3 regions of the Enterobacter sp. Li2LvB3 genome follow, and region 3 is predicted to be linked to each of the others. Evidence: predicted binding sites of a transcription regulator. Region 3 holds the regulator's gene; each other region holds the start of a gene.

Region 1 (4,282 bases), on a different contig from region 3:
AGCGGCGATGGTACTGCTGCTGTTTTTAATTGGTGAGCGCCTTGAAGGCTGGGCTGCAAGCCGTGCGCGTAAAGGTGTCAGTGCGTTAATGGCGCTGAAACCCGAAACCGCAACTCAGCTGGTCAACGGTGAGCGTAAAACCGTGGCTATCAGTGCACTGCGCCCCGGTGATGTTATCGAAGTGGCCGCAGGCGGCAGGTTGCCTGCCGACGGCACGCTACTTTCGGCAATGGCCAGTTTCGATGAAAGCGCCCTTACCGGCGAGTCGATTCCCGTGGAGCGTGAAGCGGGTGAAAAAGTCCCTGCCGGAGCCACCAGCGTCGACCGTCTGGTGCAATTGACCGTGCTCTCCGAACCGGGCGACAGCGCTATTGACCGCATTCTGAAGCTCATTGAAGAGGCCGAAGAGCGCCGTGCGCCGGTGGAACGCTTTATCGATCGCTTTAGCCGCATTTACACCCCTGCCATCATGCTGGTTGCCCTGCTGGTCACCATTATCCCGCCATTGTTGTTTGGCGCGCCGTGGGAAGGCTGGATCTACAAGGGCCTGACGCTGCTGCTGATTGGTTGCCCGTGCGCGCTGGTTATCTCCACACCCGCTGCGATTACATCAGGCCTTGCCGCCGCAGCACGCCGCGGTGCGCTGATTAAAGGCGGTGCGGCACTGGAGCAACTGAGCCAGGTTCAGCATATCGCATTTGATAAAACCGGCACGCTGACCGTGGGTAAGCCACAGGTGACTGGCGTTTATCCCCAGAACATCAGTGAAGACGAACTACTGGTACTGGCTGCCGCCGTTGAACAAGGTTCGACGCACCCGCTGGCCCAGGCGATTGTGCGTGAAGCGCAGTCCCGTGGGCTGACCATACCGGCAGCCACTGCCCAGCGTGCGCTGGTGGGTTCAGGGATTGAAGCCCACGTCGGGGACAAGAAAGTGCTTATCAGTGCTGCGGATAAATTCCCTGTGGCCGGGTTAGCTGCCCGCGTAAATGAGCTGGAACAGGCCGGGCAGACGGTGATTATTGTGGTGCAGGATGGCACTGCGCTGGGGATGCTGGCACTGCGTGATACCCTGCGTGAGGATGCAAAAGCGGCCATGGCTGATCTGCATCAGATTGGTGTTCAGGGCGTGATCCTGACGGGGGATAACCCGCGCGCCGCCGCGAGCATCGCCGCAGAGTTAGGCATGGAGTTTCAGGCCGGGCTGCTGCCTGCCGACAAAGTAAAAGCAGTCACCCGACTGAATGGCAGTGCGCCGCTGGCGATGGTGGGTGATGGGATCAACGATGCCCCGGCAATGAAAGCCTCAACCATTGGCATTGCGATGGGTAGCGGCACCGATGTGGCACTGGAAACCGCAGATGCCGCGCTCACGCATAACCGGCTGACAGGGCTTTCGCAGATGATCCGCCTGGCGCGCGCCACTCGCGCTAACATTCGTCAGAACATCACGATTGCGCTAGGCCTGAAAGGGATTTTCCTGGTGACCACGCTGCTTGGAATTACCGGGCTGTGGCTGGCGGTGCTGGCAGATACCGGAGCAACCGTGCTGGTAACAGCGAACGCGCTGCGGCTGTTGCGTAAAAGGTAAAACACCGCCCGGTGGTGGCTTCGCCTTACCGGGCAGGCGATTAACCTTTACGAATCAAATACCGGTACGGCAGCGCTTCCGTCTGCTGCGCGACCAGTTCGTGTTCCATAAAGGTACAAAAACCGGGGATGTCGCGGGTGGTTGCCGGATCGTCGGCAATGATTAAAAGCGTTTCGCCGGTCTGCATGTTACGCACGGTTTTGCGCACCATCATCACCGGTTCCGGGCAGCGAAGGCCCTGGGCATCAAGCGTATGGTCTGGGCTGGAAAACAGGTCGGTCATTTTCTTCTCGTTCACATAAAAACGGCTGTAGTTTACGCCCCGTTGCCGCCAATGCAAACCAGGTTAACGATTGCGTGAAAATTAGCCATTGCAAAGGTGAATGAAAGCAGTATCATGCAGCGGTTTTTATTGGGTTCCCTCACCCCAACGTTCAAAAAGGTCACAAAATGACGCAGTTCTCTCAACCGCAGCGCGTAAAAGCGTTGTTCTGGCTTTCTCTTTTTCATCTGCTGGTGATCACCTCCAGCAACTATCTGGTACAGCTGCCGATCGCCATTTTTGGTTTTCATACCACCTGGGGCGCGTTCAGTTTCCCGTTTATCTTCCTCGCGACCGATTTAACCGTGCGTATCTTTGGTGCACCGCTGGCGCGTCGAATTATCTTTGCGGTGATGCTTCCGGCACTGTTCATCTCCTACGTGATTTCTTCCCTGTTCTATATGGGAAGCTGGCAGGGCTTTGAGGCGCTAACGCACTTCAACCTGTTTGTGGCGCGTATCGCTACCGCCAGCTTTATGGCCTATGCCCTGGGGCAAATCCTTGACGTTCACGTGTTTAACCGCCTGCGGCAAAACCACCGCTGGTGGATGGCGCCAACGGCCTCCACGCTGTTTGGTAACGTAAGCGATACGCTGGCCTTCTTCTTTATCGCTTTCTGGCGTAGCCCGGATGCGTTTATGGCTGAACACTGGATGGAAATCGCGCTGGTGGACTACTGCTTCAAGGTGCTTATCAGCATTGTGTTCTTCCTGCCGATGTATGGCGTATTGCTGAATATGCTGCTGAAAAGGCTGGCAGATAAATCTGAAATCTCTGCATTGCAGGCAGGTTAAGGGTTCGCTTTAACAGTTGTGATAAGATGCTCGAATGAGCCGTTATGGCCGTTTATCGAAAGGAAGAAGTCAATGCGCAATCTGGTTAAATATGTCGGGATTGGCCTGCTGGTTGTGGGCCTTGCCGCCTGTGATAACAGCGACACGAAAGCACCTGCTCAAGGCGCGTCAGCAGAAAGTAATGCGGCCGGGCAGCCGGTAAGTCTTCTGGATGGCAAGCTGAGTTTCTCTCTGCCAGCAGATATGACCGATCAGAGCGGTAAGCTGGGTACACAGGCGAACAATATGCACGTCTATTCCGATGCGACCGGGCAGAAAGCCGTGATTGTGATTGTGGGCGATGACACCAACGAAGATCTGGGCGTTCTGTCCAAACGTCTGGAAGATCAGCAGCGCAGCCGTGACCCGCAGTTGCAGGTTGTGACCAACAAGTCCATTGAGCTGAAAGGTCACGCAATGCAACAGCTGGACAGCATCATCTCTGCAAAAGGCCAGACCGCATACTCTTCTGTGGTGCTCGGCAAGGTCGACAACAAACTGCTGACCCTGCAAATCACCCTGCCAGCAGACGATCAGCAGAAAGCGCAGACCGCCGCTGAAAACATCATTAACACCATCGCGATTCAGTAATTACTCACGATGGTGACGTGGCCTCCGGGGTTTGCTCCGGGGGCCATTTTTTTAGCCTCCACGTCAGCAACAACGCCACCGCCACCAGCCCCGCTGCCGCAAGGTAGATAACCGGCACGCCTGCCCACGCCATCACCAGCCCCGCCAGTGGCCCGGTAATGCCCAAAGACATATCCATAAACACCGTATAGGTCGCAAGCGCTGCCCCCTGGTTTTGCTGCGGCACCGCCTTCACCGCCACCACACCCAGCGCCGGGAACACCAGCGAGAAACCGGCGCCCGCCAGGAAAACACCCATTTTTGCCATCCACGGCGCCGCGGCAATCCCGGTCAGCAGCAGCCCGACAATCTCCACGCTAAAACAGATCATCGCCACATTCAGCCCGCCCAGGCGGTTGATACCGTTCGGGAACAGCAAACGCGTCCCCACAAATGCACAGCTAAACAGGGTTAACGCAAATGCGGCCCCGTCCCACCCTTTTGCATCGTAGAACAACGTAATAAAGGTCGCGATGACACCAAAACCAGCTGAGGCCAGCGCCAGCGCCATGCCATAAGGCCACACGCGGCCAAGCACCGCACGAAACGGCATCGGCTTACCTTTGCTGGCTTTCACTTTCGGGCGCGGCAGGGCAAACAAAATCGCCAGCAGTGCGACCGCCATAATGGTCAGCGCCAGCCCGTTTAGCCCCGCGAATGAAAAACAGACCACGCCCAGCGGCGCGCCGATTGCCATCGCCCCGTAGGTGACAATGCCATTCCACGATATCACTCGCCCAATGTGGGAAGCACCCACAACGCCCACGCCCCACAGCGTTGACCCTGTTCCGGCCAGGCTTTGTCCGATACCGAGGATCACGCGCCCCAGGCACAGCAGCACCAGGCTCACTATCGGCCAGCCGCTACTCAATCCGGCCATCAGGTAACTCAGCCCGCTGAGGAAGC
Region 2 (4,282 bases), on a different contig from region 3:
CCCGCGTGCAGCGTTTCCTAGCAGTTTAGGGGCAACGTAGACTATCAGTTCATCCACAAGCCCTGCCTGGAACAGCGCACCGGCAAGCGTTGGCCCCGCTTCCACCCAGATGCTGTTCACCTGTTGTTTGCCAAGCAGCATCATCAGCACCACTAAATCGAGATGCCCGTTGTGCTCCGGCACCATAATGCTACGAACACCTTCCGGCCAGCTGCGATCGTCTGCTTTGGTCCGGGCAAACCAGGTTTCGCCTGGCTGCTGGACGATGCGGTGCTCCGGCGTCACGCGATTCTGGCTATCAATCACAATACGCAGCGGCTGACGCAAATTTTCCTGCGGATAAAGCGCCTGAGTATCGGCATTCAGTTCATCCCAGCGAACAGTCATCGCCGGGTTGTCAGCCAAAACGGTTTCACTGCTGGTGAGGATAGCATGGCTTTGCGCACGCAGACGTTGCACATCGCGCCTTGCTTGCGGTGACGTTATCCACTGGCTTTCACCGTTAGCCATCGCCGTACGACCATCAAGCGAAGCGCCCAGCTTCAGCTGAATATATGGGAACCCCGTGCGCATACGCTTAAGGAAACCCTTATTAATGGCCTCGGCATCGTTCATCATCAGACCATGGCTGACGTCGATACCTTCTTGTTGGAGCCGGTAAAGGCCGCGCCCGGCAACCTGCGGATTGGGATCCTGCATCGCTGCGACCACCCGCGAAACGCCTGCTGCAATCAGGGCTTCGCAGCACGGTGGGGTACGCCCGTGGTGGCTGCAAGGCTCAAGGGTCACGTACGCTGTCGCGCCACGTGCCTTTTCACCCGCCATACGCAGGGCATGAACTTCAGCATGAGGCTCACCGGCGCGAAAATGGAAACCCTCACCGACAATCTCGCCATCTTTCACAATGACACAGCCGACATTCGGGTTGGGATGGGTGGTAAAACGCCCGCGCTGCGCCAGTTTCAGCGCTCGCGCCATGTAAATCTCATCCTGCATGAGCTTAATCCTGTAGGCGGGCGATCTCTTCGCCGAACTCTTTGATATCTTCGAAACTGCGGTACACAGAGGCGAAGCGGATGTACGCGACTTTATCGAGCTTTTTAAGCTGCTCCATCACCAGGTTGCCGATCATTTTACTCGGCACCTCGCGCTCCCCTAAACCACGAAGATAGGATTTAATATGATTTAACGCTGTTTCAACGTCATCTGCGCTGACTGGCCGTTTTTCCAGTGCTTTTAGCATCCCGCTGCGCAGTTTTTCTTCGTTGAATGGCTCACGCACGTCGTTGCTTTTCACCACGCGCGGCATCACAAGTTCAGCCACTTCGAAAGTGGTGAAACGTTCATTACACACCAGACATTGCCGACGACGGCGTACAGACGAGCCTTCGCCCACAAGACGAGAGTCGATTACTTTGGTATCCACAGCGGAGCAGAATGGGCAATGCATACGGTGTCCTGACTATCCGGTTAACTTTCCTCTATTTTACCCTGATCTGGGCTGACAACAAAGGAAGAGCTTTTTGAGACAAAGGATCTATACCTGGCGGTAAGATGCTGGCTACCATTACGGTAATCCGTTACTTCAAGGAAATTAACGCAATGACAAGACGTTACATAAGAATTTTCCTGGTGGGAAGTCTCTTCACACTGAGCGCCTGTGCACAGCAAACTGAAGTTCACGAAATGAAACAAAGCGTGAGCACGCTCAATTCAGCCATGGATAAGCTGAATAAGGAGACGGTGAAGATCACTCAGCAAAACGCGCTGAATGTGAAATCCACCAGCGGCGTTTATCTGCTGCCAGGGGCAAATACCCCTGCCCGACTCAATAGTCAGATTGGCACGCTGAAAATGTCGATGGTCAATGTGGCGGCCAATGCAGATGGTACTCGAGTAACATTGCGCATTCACGGTGAGTCCAACGATCCGCTGCCTGCATTTAGCGGCACCGTTGAGTGGGGTCAGATTCAGGGCACCACCGAGAGCTACCAGGAAGTGAACGTGAAGAACCAACTCTTCACGGCTCCCGCCAGTACACTGGCTCCGAGCGATGTTGATATTCCGCTCCAGCTGAGTGGTCTTACCCCGGATCAGTTAGGTTTTATCCGCATTCACGATATCCAGCCCGCCGCGCAATAACCCCCCTTTTCAGCGGAGTGCAATGTCACTCCGCTAACATTTACATTTCGTATAGATTGGCAACATAAATGTTTGCCGTTACAATCCCCGCCGTTTAAAGTACGCAAACGTGAACGCAATCGATTACGTACGTGAGAGATATGTGAAACAACACATATTTTTGTGAGCAAGGATTCCTATAATAGGCTCCGCAGAAACACGAAATATTTTGAAACGCAAATCGCGCATTTTTCACTCCCGGAAGGGAATTTCAATCAGTGGCATGATTATGAAAAAAACATTACTTGCAGCCGGCGCAGTGCTGGCACTTTCCTCTTCTTTCACTGCTAACGCAGCAGAAAACGATAAACCAGAATACGTTTCCGACTGGTGGCATCAGAGCGTAAACGTGGTAGGCAGCTACCACACCCGTTTCGGACCACAGCTCCGTAACGATACCTACCTGGAGTACGAAGCATTTGCCAAGAAAGACTGGTTTGATTTCTACGGCTATATGGATGCGCCGGTCTTCTTTGGTGGTAATACCGATGCAAAAGGTATCTGGAACCACGGCTCGCCGCTGTTCATGGAAATTGAACCACGCTTCTCCATCGATAAGCTGACCGGCACCAGCCTGGCGTTCGGTCCATTCAAAGAGTGGTACTTCGCAAACAACTACATCTACGACATGGGCCGCAACAAGTCCGGTCGTCAGAGCACCTGGTACATGGGTCTGGGTACGGACATCGACACTGGCCTGCCGATGAGCCTGTCCATGAACGTCTACGCGAAATACCAGTGGCAGAACTACGGTGCAGCGAACGAGAACGAGTGGGATGGCTACCGTTTCAAAGTGAAATACTTTGTGCCAATTACCCAGCTGTGGGGCGGCAACCTGAGCTACATCGGCTTCACCAACTTTGACTGGGGTTCAGACCTGGGCGACAACGACTTCCGTGATCTGAACGGTAAGAAAGCGCGTACCAACAACTCCATCGCTTCCAGCCACATCCTGGCGCTGAACTACGATCACTGGCACTACTCTGTTGTTGCGCGTTACTGGCACAACGGTGGTCAGTGGAACGACGACGCCAGCCTGAACTTCGGCGACGGCGACTTCAGCGTTCGTTCTACCGGTTGGGGTGGTTACCTGGTAGTAGGTTACAACTTCTAATCACTGCGGGATTGTACGGGCTGATGCCCTCACCCCTTCCCTCTCACACGGGAGAGGGTGCAAACGCAAAAAACGGCAACGTATGTTGCCGTTTTGCTTTAACCTCGCCACCCGGCTTTTTACTGCTTCACCTTCCTGAGAAAATCCGCCAGAGACCTGTCTGCACTCTCGCTAAAGCGTCTCTCCGTCGATGCAATATTCAAACACCTGTCGAGTCGGAAGCAGCGGTAGTCATCGCGCCTTTCACACCAGGCTGCCAGCAGCCAGCGTTCTCCCCAGAAGAACAGCCCCAGCGGCTGAACCTCTCGCTTTGAGAGCTGCCCGGCTTCATCCCGATAATGCAGTGCCAGAACCCGCTGGGCAGATATCGCCTGATGAATCACATCGAAGTGATTGCGGGAGTGGTTTTGCAGGGCAATATCCGGCGCATAAATGCGTGTCTGCTCTGCCTTGCGACGACTCTCTTCCGGCAGGATCGCCAGCACCTTTTCCTGGGCCGATTCCAGCTCACGCGACAGTGATTCCCCGCCCCAGGTTTTCAGCAGACGGATCGCCACCATCAATGCTTCAGACTCTTTGTTTGTCAGCATCAGCGGGGGTAAGTCGAAACCGGACATCAGACGATAACCACTCCCCGCCTCACCTTCCACCGGCACTCCAGAAAGGGAAAGGTCGCGGATATCGCGATAAACGGTTCTCTCAGAAACCCCGAGTCGCTCTGCCAGATGCGCTGCCGTCGTCAGACGCCTGCCCCGCAGGATCTGCACAATCTGAAATAAACGGTCAGCGCGTCGGGTCATAGTCTCTTTAGCTCTCAGGCGGGTTGATGAAGGCCAACCCGGTTACCTTCGCTGTCGGTAAACAGGGCAATTGTGCCGATACCACGTGGCAGCTCCAGCGGGCCAAACACACATTCTCCGCCCGCAGACGCGATTCTGTCGAGCGTGGCGGCCAGATTGTCAGTATGCAGATAAATAATAGCGCCCT
Region 3 (4,282 bases):
CGGCACAAACGCCGACGGCCTGAACAAAACGCAGCACCAGTAACCAGGTTGCATCGCGTACCCACAACATCCCAAGACAGCCTACGGCAAAAATTGCCAGACCCAGTAACAGCACTGGTTTACGACCAAAACGGTCGGAGAGCGGCCCCCACAGCAGCTGTGCAAAGGCAAAACCGGCGAGGAACAAACTCAGGCTGGCGCTAATGGCCGCGGCAGGCGTTTGCAAATCTTCCTGCATTGCAGCGAATGCGGGTAAGTACATATCGGTAGCTAAAAAGCCCAGCACGCTTAAGCCGCCGAGCCAGACTAAAAAACCTTTCCTGGGTTGCATTGTTTTATTCTCCTTAAGGAGGCAGGGTACGTTGGCGCAGAGTGTAGGGAGTGCAAAGCGGCTTGTGAAACGCTAATATTTGGCGGGTGCATTCAAATTTTTTGCAGGCAGAAAATGTGGTCAGATTATTCTCTTGAAGTTGTGGATGCTGTCGCCCGTAACGGCAGCTTCAGCGGAGCCGCGCAGGAACTACACCGCGTCCCCTCGGCCATTAGCTACACGGTGCGTCAGCTTGAGGAGTGGCTGGCCGTTCCGCTGTTTGAACGCCGCCATCGCGACGTGGAGTTAACGCCTGCCGGGGCGTGGTTTTTGAAAGAAGGGCGTTCTGTTATCAAAAAAATGCAGATCACTCGTGAACAGTGTCAGCAGATTGCTAATGGCTGGCGAGGTCATCTTTCTATTGCGGTGGATAACATCGTAAAACCTGAACGTACCCGGCAGATGATTGTCGATTTTTATCGCCACTTCTCCGATGTCGAGCTGCGGGTATCGCAGGAAGTCTTTAACGGTGTCTGGGATGCGCTGGCAGATGGCAGGGCAGAGATGGCGATCGGCGCAACACAGGCCATACCCGTTGGGGGACGTTACGCATTTCGCGATATGGGAATGTTAAGCTGGAAATGCGTGGTGGCAAGCGATCACCCGCTGGCGGCAATGGCAGGGCCGTTAAGCGATGATACCCTGCGTAACTGGCCATCGCTGGTACTGGAAGATACGTCACGCTCGTTACCCAAGCGTGTGACCTGGCTTCTGGATAACCAGCGACGGGTGATTGCGCCCGACTGGGAATCCTCCGCGACCTGCCTTTCTGCCGGGTTGTGTGTGGCAATGGTGCCGGTCCATTTTGCCAGACCACGAATCGATGCCGGGGAGTGGGTTGCCCTTGAGCTTGAAAACCCATTCCCGGACGCGGCCTGTTGTCTGACCTGGCAGCAAAGTGACGTATCGCCCGCGATGGCCTGGCTGCTGGATTACCTGGGGGACAGTGAAACGCTGAACAGGGAGTGGTTACGGGAGCCAGATTAACTGGCTCCGTACACGATTAACGGCGGTAGTCGCGGAAAGGACCGTCCGCCACGGAGCGACGTTCGATAAGACGCGGGTGGACTTCAATTGACTGCGACTCTTCACGTTTGTTAACGATCCTGTCCATCAGCATGTTGAAGGCTGTTTCACCCAGAGAATCTTTCGGCTGATGAATAGTGGTCAGCGCCGGGGTGAAGAAACGCGCGTTGCGCACGTTGTCATACCCGATCACAGAAATATCCTGCGGTACGCGCAAACCCAGCTCATCGGCAGCACAAAGCGCACCCATCGCCATAATATCGCCACCGCAGAAGACAGCAGTCGGACGATGCGGTTGGGAGACTATTTGCTGCATTGCGCGGTAACCGGATTCAGGCTCAAAGTCACCCTGAACAATCCAGTTTTCTGGAACGGTGATCAGTGCTTCTTCCATGGCTTTCATAAATCCGGCCAGACGGCCTGCACCGGTGTTACGCTCCAGTGGACCTGGAATCACGCCAATCTCGCGGTGACCCCGTTCTACCAGATAACGACCGGCCATGTAACCGCCTTCAAAGGCGTTATCGATTACTGAGTCAGTAAAATCGGCGTGCGCTTCACCCCAGTCCATCACCACCATTGGGATGTGACGGTACTCTTCCAGCATGGAGAGCACAGAATCCGGGTATTCGGAACACATGACCAGCAGGCCATCCACGCGTTTTTGCGCCATCATTGACAGATAAGCGCGCTGTTTCTCATGGTTGTTCCACGCGTTACCCAGGATCAGGGTATAGCCTTTCTGGAAGCAGTTTTTCTCGACCGCCTCGATTATCTCTGCGAAATATGCAGCTTCGCTGCTGGTGGCCAGCAAACCAATGGATTTGGTGTGATTAACTTTAAGGCTACGTGCGACCGCGCTTGGCGAATAGTGCAGTTCTTTGATCGCCGCCCAGACGGCATTACGCGTCTCTTCCGCTACAAAACGGGTTTTGTTAATTACATGTGATACGGTTGTAGTGGAAACGTTTGCGCGTTTTGCCACGTCTTTAATTGTTGCCATTAAATGTCACTCCAGACCATATCCTAAGCTCCTGAAAAACTTGAAGGTAAACGTTTGCCTTCTCTCACCCTTATCACGCAATCTGGAATTGCGACACGCCGGGAAAACGACACAGGACGTCAGGAGGGGGTCAATGGCCGGTACGCTAATAAATTTAGCGTGGAATTTTGTCCTATCTTGATGAAAAGGGGAAGAGCAAAAGTGGATATCAGTTTAAATCCAGGAAGATTTTTGACGTAAACTGTGTAAAAATGAGCAAGCTCACTTTTCGTAAGGTGATTAAAAGGAGAAAAATTGATGAGTACCGATCTTAAGTTTTCGCTGACGACCACCGTTATCGTGCTGGCACTGATTGTTGCAGCTGGTCTGACGGCTGTATTGCACTGATTTACGCGGGGGGAGAGTTCTCTCCCTCCACATTCCTCGCTGATTGTTACTTCTCCGGCAATAATCTTTTGCCAAATTGTTAACTTCTCATTTTTTGTGATTGGTGTCATGCTTTTTGCTTCTTTGTTCTGTGTCGCGGTACGACACGGCATCCGGAGTTGACTCATGAAAATCAATTATCCTCTGCTGGCCCTGGCGATTGGCGCTTTTGGGATTGGCACCACCGAATTTTCCCCGATGGGGTTATTGCCTGTTATCGCCCGGGGTGTAGACGTCTCTATCCCGGCGGCCGGTATGCTGATTAGCGCCTACGCGATTGGCGTGATGGTAGGGGCACCGTTAATGACGTTGCTGCTTTCACACCGTGCGCGCCGTAATGCGCTGATTTTCCTGATGGCTATTTTTACCCTGGGGAATGTGCTTTCCGCGCTTTCACCGGATTACACGACGCTGATGTTGTCACGTATCCTGACCAGCCTTAACCACGGTGCCTTCTTCGGACTGGGCTCGGTGGTTGCAGCAAGCGTTGTACCTAAACATAAGCAGGCCAGCGCCGTGGCAACCATGTTTATGGGTCTGACCATTGCCAACATCGGCGGTGTACCTGCGGCCACGTGGCTGGGTGAAGCGATCGGCTGGCGTATGTCGTTCCTGGCAACCGCTGCACTGGGCGTGATTGCTATGGTCGCACTGTTCTTCTCGTTGCCAAAAGGCAGCGCAGGCGAACGCCCTGATGTACGCAAAGAGCTGTCCGTGCTGGTTCGTCCTCAGGTATTGTCTGCGCTGCTGACCACCGTGCTGGGGGCTGGGGCGATGTTCACGCTCTATACCTATATTTCGCCCGTGCTGCACGACATTACTCATGTCACGCCGGTCTTTATTACCGCGATGCTGGTGCTGATTGGCGTAGGGTTCTCTATCGGTAACTACCTGGGCGGTAAGCTGGCAGACCGTTCCGTGAGTGGCACGCTGAAAGGCTTCTTAACGCTGCTAATTGTCATCATGGTGGCCATTCCGTGGCTGGCGCGTAACGAATTTGGCGCAGCCATTGCGATGGTGGTATGGGGTGCGGCGACCTTTGCCGTGGTTCCGCCGTTGCAGATGCGGGTAATGCGTGTGGCGCATGAAGCGCCAGGACTCTCTTCATCCGTGAATATTGGTGCGTTTAACCTGGGTAATGCACTGGGCGCTGCGGCCGGTGGTGCAGTGATTTCGGGTGGCCTGGGGTACAGCTTTGTGCCGGTAATGGGGGCGATTATTGCGGCTCTGGGGTTACTGCTGGTACTGATGTCGGGTCGTAAACAGCCAGAAACGGCCTGCGCGGCTGAATAATCATAACGCAGAAGGGCGAACCCTTCTGCGTGTCTCTTACGCTGCGAGGTTCTTCGCAACAAATTCCCAGTTAACCAGCGCCCAGAAATGCTCCAGGTAGTTCGGGCGTGCGTTACGGTAATCGATGTAGTAAGCATGTTCCCACACATCGACGGTCATCAGCG

The links. The regulator PurR, encoded in region 3, represses purine synthesis genes. The targets are predictions, from matches to a motif close to CANGCAAACGTTTGCNTG.
Region 1: a site for PurR is predicted at 1,934-1,951, ahead of tusA (sulfurtransferase TusA). Genes of this name have one in related genera too.
Region 2: a site for PurR is predicted at 2,255-2,272, ahead of ACS603_RS12360 (nucleoside-specific channel-forming protein Tsx). Genes of this name have one in related genera too.

Annotation. Positions count from the first base shown of each region.
Region 1 covers NZ_JBSICG010000026.1:1,822-6,103, forward strand. Annotated here, with positions in the region: gene zntA (Zn(II)/Cd(II)/Pb(II) translocating P-type ATPase ZntA) at 1-1,591, shown strand, start outside; gene tusA (sulfurtransferase TusA) at 1,632-1,874, opposite strand; gene ACS603_RS19005 (7-cyano-7-deazaguanine/7-aminomethyl-7-deazaguanine transporter) at 2,042-2,707, shown strand; gene ACS603_RS19010 (DcrB family lipoprotein) at 2,780-3,337, shown strand; gene ACS603_RS19015 (MFS transporter) at 3,342-4,282, opposite strand, start outside.
Region 2 covers NZ_JBSICG010000013.1:46,876-51,157, reverse strand. Annotated here, with positions in the region: gene ribD (bifunctional diaminohydroxyphosphoribosylaminopyrimidine deaminase/5-amino-6-(5-phosphoribosylamino)uracil reductase RibD) at 1-996, opposite strand, end outside; gene nrdR (transcriptional regulator NrdR) at 1,001-1,450, opposite strand; gene ACS603_RS12365 (SadB/YajI family lipoprotein) at 1,603-2,142, shown strand; gene ACS603_RS12360 (nucleoside-specific channel-forming protein Tsx) at 2,411-3,295, shown strand; gene ACS603_RS12355 (helix-turn-helix transcriptional regulator) at 3,415-4,095, opposite strand; gene ACS603_RS12350 (VOC family protein) at 4,110-4,282, opposite strand, start outside.
Region 3 covers NZ_JBSICG010000003.1:107,352-111,633, forward strand. Annotated here, with positions in the region: gene punC (purine nucleoside transporter PunC) at 1-331, opposite strand, end outside; gene punR (DNA-binding transcriptional activator PunR) at 446-1,357, shown strand; gene purR (HTH-type transcriptional repressor PurR) at 1,374-2,399, opposite strand; gene cydH (cytochrome bd-I oxidase subunit CydH) at 2,697-2,786, shown strand; gene ACS603_RS03515 (MFS transporter) at 2,952-4,118, shown strand; gene sodB (superoxide dismutase [Fe]) at 4,155-4,282, opposite strand, start outside.